2 regions of the Comamonas sp. MYb69 genome follow, and region 1 is predicted to be linked to the other one. Evidence: predicted binding sites of a transcription regulator. Region 1 holds the regulator's gene; the other holds the start of a gene.
What was found. The regulator LexA, encoded in region 1, represses DNA repair genes until DNA is damaged. The targets are predictions, from matches to a motif close to ACTGTATNNNNATACAGT.
Positions count from the first base shown of each region.

Region 2: the regulator LexA is predicted to act here: its motif matches at 2,699-2,716, upstream of recA (recombinase RecA).

Region 1 is NZ_JBBGZG010000010.1:186,631-191,236, reverse strand. Features, by position in the region: gene adk (adenylate kinase) at 1-114, shown strand, start outside; gene WH303_RS15420 (asparaginase) at 211-1,236, opposite strand; gene lexA (transcriptional repressor LexA) at 1,351-2,067, shown strand; gene WH303_RS15410 (hypothetical protein) at 2,212-2,772, shown strand; gene WH303_RS15405 (FMN-dependent NADH-azoreductase) at 3,154-3,789, opposite strand; gene WH303_RS15400 (SDR family oxidoreductase) at 3,848-4,573, opposite strand.
Region 2 is NZ_JBBGZG010000001.1:34,189-38,794, forward strand. Features, by position in the region: gene WH303_RS00160 (sensor histidine kinase) at 1-95, opposite strand, end outside; gene WH303_RS00165 (response regulator) at 160-846, opposite strand; gene WH303_RS00170 (SdiA-regulated domain-containing protein) at 1,123-2,064, shown strand; gene WH303_RS00175 (MarR family winged helix-turn-helix transcriptional regulator) at 2,085-2,573, opposite strand; gene recA (recombinase RecA) at 2,764-3,840, shown strand; gene recX (recombination regulator RecX) at 3,928-4,377, shown strand; gene WH303_RS00190 (VF530 family protein) at 4,461-4,606, shown strand, end outside.

The sequences.
Region 1 (4,606 bases):
TACAGCAGCTGGGCTGCACAAGACCCAGCCGCCGCCCCCAAGTACCGCGCCATCAGCGGCATGGGCTCGGTCGAAGAGATCACGCAACGCGCCATTGCCGCGCTGCAGGCCTGATAAGTCGCTCGGACTTATCCGCACCGCCACTGTCTTGCGACAGTGGCTTTTTTATGCCTGTCCCCGTCATCAGCAAGCAGGCCTTCGGTACCTGCGCTAACCCTTGGCGTGGGTCTGTGCCTGCACCAGCGCCAGCTGCAAACTCACCCGGCATTTGTAGGGTGTCAAGGCCACCGCCAGGTCCTTTTCCAAATCGGCCGCCCCGGGCAACACCGCATCGCTGATCACGCCATCGCTGCAGCGGCTGCTGCGCCATACCGGCAAACCTTGCTGGCGTGCACGCACCATGGCCTCCAGCAGCACCTGATGCACGGTGCCATTGCCGGTGGTCGCCACCACCAGGCCGTCGATGCCCTGTGCCTGTAGCGCCTCCACCAGCCCCGGGCGCAGTCCCGCGTGGCTGGTGACGATCTCCACCCAGGGCCAGGGCTGGCTGGCCGGCACTGGCAAGGCGGCCAGCCACTGGCTGCCGCTGTAGCCGTCTGCTGTGCCTGGTGCCTGCGGCGCATAGCCCTGGCGCAGGCGCACGGTCACACCATCTACCCAGCCCAAGAGGCCCTGCTCGCCCGAGGAAAAGGCCAGCAAGCGGTGCGGATGCACCTTTTGCAGCCAGCGCGCGCTGTGCAGCTCGCCGCCGCCCGTCACGGCCACCACCTCACGCAGCAGAGGTTGGCCATCCGCATCCAGCGCCGCTGCGGCAGCCACGGCGTCCTTGAGGTTCTGCGGGCCATCGGGCATCAAGGCATTGGCCGGGCGCATGGCGCAGGTCAGCACCACGGGCTTGGCCAGGCGCCCTAAAACGCAGTGCAGGAACCAGGCCGTCTCTTCGAGCGTATCGGTTCCGTGGGTGATAACAACAGCGCGCACGGTCTCATCGCGCATGGCCGCATCGCAGCGCTTGAGCAGCGCATGCCAGACCTCGTCATTCATGTCCTTGCTATCAATTTGCGCTATCTGCACCGCATCCAGCGGGCCTGCCGCAGCTGTCTCGATACCGCTCACACCCGCCAGCAAGGCCGCAATGGACAGCTGGGCTGCGCGGTATTGGCCGGGTTTCTCGGCATCATCGGCCATGCCGGCAATGGTGCCGCCGGTGCCGATGATCAAAATTTTTGGCTGCAAGGCTTGCCTCCTGCAAAAAACTGGTTAAAAATACAGGTACTGGATTGATATACAGGTGTTGGGATGCACAGTGGCTTTGCTTCTGCCCGGCACCGCAGATCACACGGAGATCTTATGCGAGACCATCCCAAACTGACCGCGCGCCAACAAGAAATTCTGGACCTGATCCAGACCGCCATTTCGCGCACCGGCGCCCCGCCAACGCGCGCCGAGATTGCCAGCAAGCTGGGCTTCAAATCGGCCAATTCGGCAGAAGACCACCTCAAGGCGCTGGCCCGCAAGGGCGTGATCGAGCTGGTCAGCGGCACCTCCCGGGGGATTCGCCTGCAAAGCGATACCGTGCGCTCCATCAATGCCGCTCGGGGCACGCGCTTCTCCTCACCGCTGGCAGGCGTGTCCAATGCCGCCGCTGGCCTCGGCCGCGTGGTGCAAGAGCTCGCCCAGCTGGCGCTGCCGCTGATCGGCCGCGTCTCGGCCGGCTCGCCCATCCTGGCGCAAGAGCATGTCGACCAAACCTATACCGTGGAGGGCGGCCTGTTCCAGCAGCAGCCCGATTACCTGCTCAAGGTGCGCGGTATGTCGATGCGCGATGTTGGCATCATCGATGGCGATCTGCTGGCCGTCAAAGCCACGCGCGAGGCCCGCAACGGCCAGATCATTGTGGCGCGCCTGGGCGATGACGTCACCGTCAAGCGCCTGCAGCGCACCAAGGACGGCATTGAGTTGCTGGCCGAAAACCCGGATTACCTGCCCATCATCGTGCAGCCCGGCGAGCCCTTCGAGATCGAAGGCATTGCCGTGGGCCTGATCCGCAACACGATGCTGAACTAGGCCTAGCGGCCCTTCCGGCCACTTCGGCCCTCCCTTTTCTGCGCAACCCCAGGTAGCGGGCGTTGTGGGCTCTTGGCCCACAGCCCTGGGGGATGCGCTCGCCCTGCGCAATCCTGCTGTTACCCGTATACCAAGGAGTCTCCTATGCTTGTAGCAGATGCATTGCGCGCGCTTGCGCCCTTTTCCCTAGTCGCTGGCCTGCCCTGGTTCCAGTCCATCCAGCGTGCCATTGTGCGCAGCAACCGCCGCCGACCCGGCCATGGCGCCGCCAATGACGGCCAGCTCGCCGCCCAGGTGCACTGCTTTGCCACCGCGTCCTCTGCCGCTGTACAGCGTGGCGCCGCCCAGCAGCTGAGCTTGCTCGATGGCCAGGGCCTGAACATGTCCGGCGTGGACACGTCCCGCGTGGGCTCCCCTGCCGATGAGGCCCCCGCACAGCGCCCCATCGACCGCATCCGCCTGCCGCGCAAGCCCGCTGCGCGCCGCCGCCTCTCGGTAGGCGTACAGTCCCACACCCGCCCCTTCCTGTCGGTGCAGCGCTGCAGCGCCCAGGCCGCCAACGATGCCCCCATCAAGATGTACTGGGCCCAACCGGCCAGCCTGCACCGCCAAAAGGGTATGCGCTGGGCCATGTCGGGCAGCATGGCCGATATCTGTGCCGAGCTCGAACGCCTGGAACGGCTGGAACATCTGCACGCCGTCTAAGCCGCTGCCCGGGCGGGGGGCCAAGTCTCGCCGCCAGCATGCGTTGAACGCTGCAAACAGGGCCAGGCGAGCCAAGGGTTTGGGCATGGGGCTCGGTGTTCCCGACCCGTCACCATGCCGCAGGCAGCCCGATGTGTCAGTTGGTGCGGCCGGCCAGGTGCGGCCGGCTAGACAACGGCCTACCGGAGGGATTCCAGAACGGCGCTGAGAAATTCCGGGCAATATGCAGGGCGGTTGCAACAGCGGCTCAGAGCTGCCCAGCCAGCAGCATCCCTTCCTGCCGCTCAGACCAGGCCATGGTGGCACAAGGCCCGCGTGCTCGGCAACCCGCGCTGTCAGCCATCTCTGTCTGCTGCCCACTTGCGCCAGCCTCTTGTCCTGTCAGCGCGCAGCAGCCAAAGCCTCCAGCGCCTGCTGCTTGAATGGGGCCAGTTGCTCGCGCAACGCATCTCTTGCGCCATCCAGCGCAGCAGCCACCGCGTCAGGCCCAAACACCAGGCCTTGCAGCAACACAAAATGCACATTGCGGATGCCAATGGAGGCCAGCGCATAGCGCAGATAAGGCGTCAAAAAGTCTTCCTGCTTGGCACGGGGCCCCGTATGGAAGCCGCCGGAACTCACCAATACCAAGCTAGGACGGTCCTTCATCAAACCAATCTTGCCTTCGGGCGTGGATGCAAAGCTGCGGTGGATACGGATCACATGGTCCAGCCAGAGCTTGAGCGTGGCCGGCACCGCAAAGTTGTGCATGGGGGTCAGAATCATCAGCAGATCGCTGTCTTCCAACTCTTTGATCAGCGTTTCCGACCAGGCCAGCGCGGGTGCATCTGCGCTGGCATTGGCGGTGATTGCCAGTGCATAGTCGCGGCTGATCGGCGGTATCGGTGTCGCCACCAGATCGCGCTCCAGCAGCGGCTGCTGCGCTAGGCCCAGCTCGCCCAGCATATCGGTCGCCAGTTGGTAGCCATGGCTGGCCTGGCCATGGGGGCCACAGTTCAAGAGCAAGGTACGGGTCATCAGTCGTCCAATCGTTTGAAAATAATCACACCCCGGTGTCCAGCCAATGCCTGGGGCATCAAGCCGCCCTGCATTTGCAGACCCAGGCCGCCAGCGTGGTCCGTCCCAGGCGAGCGGGTCCCGTGGGCAGCAAGCTGTCACCGTCCAGCAACGCCCCCCGATACAGAGCGTGGGCATCGCCCAGCACTTCCCGTGGGTCGCCGCGCAAGCGCAGGTAATGCTGCATCCAGTCGGCCATCGCCATCTTCTGGGGCCCGGCCACCTCCATGCAGCCATCCAACGGCTGCGCCAGCGCTGCATCGGCCACCAGCATCGCCAGGTCCTCTGCGGCCATCGCCTGCATCTGCGCTAGGGGCATGGTCAGCGCGGTGCCGGCTGCGCCGCCCTGTGCCAGCTGCGCCAGACTTTCGTACAGGGGTGCGGCACGCAGCACGGTGTAGGGTGTGCTGCCCGCCTGGATCAGCTGCTCTCGCAGCGCCAGCGCCTGGTAGTAGCCGCTGCGCTGCAAGCGCTGCACCCCCAAGGCCGACAGCGCAATATGGTGCGCCACAGCGGCAGCCGCAATGGCGGCATTCAGCTGGCGGCATGCGCACGCCCAACCCTCCAGCGCGTCGGTCGTATCCAGCACAGGCGGCTCCCGCACATCCATCAGCACTTCAACACCATGCAGCGCTGCTGGCATATTGGTGTCTGCATCCGCGACCACCGGGTAGCCCAGCTGCCGCAGATTGCTGACCACCTTCGCGCCCAGCGGCCTGCAGCCGCCCAGAACCAGGATTTTCATAGCCCGCCTTGCGCCACGCCGGGAGCTAGCTTC
Region 2 (4,606 bases), on a different contig from region 1:
GCCAGCGATACGGGCCACAAAAGCAGCAGCGGCGTGAGCATCCAGTCAAGGATCTCTCCGAACAAAGATCGCTGCTCGCTGCGAAACAGGGCCAAGGCTGTCCTTGCGTGAATGGGGCCGGGGGCGGCCATCGCCCCGTTGTGGCCGGAGGGTGGGGGTTCAGTGCGGGGCCGGTGGCTGGATCTTCTCCAGGCAATAACCCAGGCCACGCACGGTGGCAATGCGGATGGGGCCCTTTTCTATCTTCTTGCGCAGGCGGTGGATATAGACCTCGATCGCATTGGTGCTGACCTCCTCGCCCCATTCGCACAGGCGCTCGACCAGCTGGTCCTTGCTGACCAGCCGCCCCGAGCGCTGCAGCAGCACCTCCAGCAGGCCCAGCTCGCGGGCCGACAGCTCCAGCATGCGGCCGTCGAACGTGGCCACGCGCCCGGCCTGGTCATAGGCGAGCGGCCCATGCTGGATCAGGCTGGTGCTCATGCCCACGCCCCGGCGCGTGAGTGCCCGCACACGGGCTTCGAGCTCGGACAGCGCAAAGGGCTTGGCCATGTAGTCATCGGCGCCCAGATCAAGGCCTTGGACCCGGTCATCGACGCTCTCGGCGGCGGTGAGGATCAGCACCGGAATCGCCGAGCCCCGGGCGCGCAGCTTTTTGAGCACTTCGAGCCCATGCATGCGCGGCAGGCCCAGGTCCAGAATCAGCAGGTCAAACGCGTTGTTGGCCATCAGGGCGGCATCGGCCTCGGTGCCATTGGAGACATGGTCGACCACGGCGCCGGAGTTGCGGAGACTGCGCAGCAGGCCATCGGCCAGCACCTGGTCGTCCTCGGCAATCAGTATTCGCATGCGGTCTCCTATCGGTGTTGTAGTCGTGATGTGGATGGTGTCAATGATTCTAGGCGAGTCCATGGCCTTGCTGGCCACCTAAGCATAGATCAAAGCGGTTGGGCTGCAAGGCCGTGGTGTGGGGTCCTGAGCCCCTGTTTTTTTGTTGCACAGACGTAAAACCGACCCCGGCGTCATCAAACCGAGGCTGCTCTCACGTAGGATAGCGCCTCGTCTTGACCAGAACACGCAGGCACCCGGCCTGTGGCTGGTGGGGTGTGACTGCAGCAGGTGGTGATGAGACCAGGGCCCAAGGTACAGGTGAGGTGGCAGGCGTCGCAGCGACAGCGCCGCCTGGTGTTGGTCACGGCCTTGCTGGTGTTGACTGCCTTGTACCTGCAGTGGCACCACGTCATTGCGATGCCGGGGCATACCGATGCGCTGCAGTCGGCACCGCGCTCGGCGCCGCCTGCCAACCTGCCGCACTACCAGGTCAGCATCGATGCCAAGGTGGTCAACGGCATTGCCGACAACCTCTCGGGCCTGGCCTTCAACCCCGAGACCCAGACCTTGTTTGCGGTGACCAACCGCCCGCCCCAGATTGCCGAGCTGAGCACCGATGGCCGCTTGCTGCGGCTGGCGCCGCTGCTGGGCGCCCGCGACACCGAAGGCATTGCCCATATCCAGGGCGACTGGTTTGCGATTGCCGACGAGCGTACCAACCGCATCCACTGGGTGCAGTTTGGCAAGGGCGTGACCGAGGTGTCGCTGGAGCACAGCCCCTATGTGCAGCTCAATGACATTGCCATCAAGAATTTTGCGCTTGAAGGCCTGGGCTGGGATGCCAAGCGCCAGCAGCTGCTGGCCGTGACCGAGAAATGGCCCATGCAGGTGCTGGTGATGGATGCGCCGCTGTCCAAGCTCAAGCCGGGACTGGTCGATATGAAGGTCTCGACCTGGGAGGTGCCGGCGGTGGACGACATGCCCAGCACCGACCTGGCCGCCATCGAGGTCGATCCGCGCAGCGGCAACCTGCTGCTGCTGGGGGAGGAATCGTCGGTGCTGTACGAGTACAGCCGCGCCGGCGACCTGCTCAGCGTGATGCCGCTGTGGGCCGATATGGCAGGGCTGGCCGAGCGGGTGCCGCAGCCCGAAGGCCTGGCCATGGACAACAGCGGCAATATCTACATCGTCTCCGAGCCCAACCTGTTCTACAAATTCGCGCGTAAGCGCCGCTGAACGCGGCCAGGCGCAGCCGCTCAGCTGTCGGCCCCATACACCTCCAGCCCCAGCTGGATCACGGTGGCGACCTGCTCGCCGACCTCGGCGCGGAACTCCGCCTCGGCCTGGCTGACGGCACGCTCAAACGCCTGCAGCCACAGCAGGCCGGTCTCGGTAAAGCGCACGGTGCGGGCGCGGGCATCGCGCGGGTCGCGCTCGCGGGTCACCAGGTTCCAGGCTTCGCACTGGTCCACCAGTTGGGCCATCGCCTGCTTGCTCATGCCCGCGCGCGCTGCCAGGTCCACCAGGCGGTCGCCGGCCAGCGACAGGTGGCGGGTGATGTGGATGTGGGCGGCGCTCACCTGGTCACGCTCGGCCAGGTGCGACAGCGCCAGCGGCACGGCCTCGTCCTGGGCCATCAGCTGCAGCACGCGGGCATCAAAACGGCGCATCGCATGGCCCAGCAGGCGGCCCATATGGGTCAGGCGCCAGCTGTCGTCGGGCAAATGGGGCAGAAGAATGGGCATGGCAAGTGGTGCGCAGAAAGCGCAAAACGGTGGAAGTCGCTATTGTGCATATAGTCAACTAAACTGACTAAAAAAGTACTTCTATAAAATATACCCATCCCATAAACTACTGTTCAAGCATCCAGGCTGTATATGCAAACAGCTGGATCTCCAGATCAAAGACATGACCATCAAACGCAAGGAGAAATCCATGAACGCCACCGCCACCAAACCCGAAGCCAACAGCGAAAAAGCCAAGGCGCTGGCCGCCGCCCTGGCCCAGATCGAAAAGCAGTTCGGCAAGGGCACCATCATGAAGCTCGGTGAAGGCGAAGCGGTGTCGGACATCCAGGTGGTGTCCACCGGCTCGCTGGGCCTGGATATTGCACTGGGCGTTGGCGGCCTGCCGCGCGGCCGGGTCATCGAGATCTACGGCCCGGAGTCCTCGGGCAAGACCACCTTGACCCTGCAGGTGATTGCCGAGATGCAAAAGCTGGGCGGCACTTGCGCCTTTATCGATGCCGAGCACGCGCTGGACACCAGCTATGCCCAAAAGCTGGGCGTGAACCTGGGCGATATCCTGATCAGCCAGCCCGACACCGGTGAGCAGGCGCTCGAGATCGTTGACAGCCTGGTGCGCTCCGGCGCGGTGGACCTGATCGTGGTCGACTCGGTCGCGGCCCTGACCCCCAAGGCCGAAATCGAAGGCGAAATGGGCGACCAGTTGCCCGGTCTGCAGGCCCGCCTGATGAGCCAGGCGCTGCGCAAGCTCACCGCCACGATCAAGAAGACCAACTGCATGGTCATCTTCATCAACCAGATCCGCATGAAGATCGGCGTGATGTTCGGCAGCCCCGAAACCACGACCGGCGGTAATGCACTGAAGTTCTACGCCTCGGTGCGCCTCGATATCCGCCGCACCGGCACCATCAAGCGCGGCGATGAGGCCATCGGCAACGAGACCAAGGTCAAGGTGGTCAAGAACAAGGTATCGCCTCCGTTCAAGACGGCCGAGTTCGACATTCTGTTTGGCGAAGGCATCTCGCGCGAAGGCGAAATCCTGGACATGGGTGTCAATGCCCGCATCATCGAGAAAAGCGGTGCCTGGTACGCCTACAACGGCGAGAAGATTGGCCAAGGCCGTGACAACTCGCGTGAGTTCCTGCGCGAAAACCCCGACCTCGCCATCGAGATCGAGAACAAGGTGCGCGAGAGCCTGAACATCAGCCTGCGCCCCGCCGAAGACGGCGTGGTGGACGGCCCGGTAGCGCCCGGCACCGAAGGCTGATCGCTGCTGAAGCCTGAGCGCTGAGATAGCTGCTTGTGCACAGATGCTGTGCGCAAGCAGCTATTTGTTTTATAGCAATGAGAACGCATGTCTTTTAGCAAACTCTCCCTCAAAGGACGTGCGCTGCGCTACCTGGCGCAGCGCGAGCATTCGCGCGCTGAGCTGCAGGGCAAGCTCGCGCCCCATGTGGAAGAGGGCGAGGACCTGGCGGCCATCCTCGACGAGCTGGAAGCCAAGGGCTTTCTGAGCGCCGCGCGCTTTGTCGACAGCGTCATCCACACCAAGGCTGCCCGTTACGGTGCCAACCGCGTGCTGCAGGAGCTGCGCCACAAAGGCGTGGATGCCCCGCTGATCGCCGATGCCCGCGAGCGCCTGCGCAGCACCGAGCTGCAGCGCGCCCGTGAGGTCTGGCAACGCCGTTTTGGCACGCCGCCCGAGAGCCCGCAGGAGCGGGCCAAGCAGATGCGCTTTCTGGCCAGCCGGGGTTTTGGCGGGGATGTGGTGCGCCAGGTGCTGCGCGGCGGGGATGGCGATTAGCCGCTGAACAGCACCCCGCTGGGCTGTGCCATGCGCGGCCCGCAAAGCCCCAGCCCCGCAGCCTGTGCCCCTGCTCGGCGACAATGGCGGCCATGAGCACTGCCGAACAGCCCAATAACCCCCTCCATGGCCTGACCCTGGAGCACATCCTGAACGAGCTGGTCGCGTACTTTGGCTGGGAAGAGCTGGGTGAGCGCATCCCCGTGCGTTGTTTTTGCCTGGACCCGAG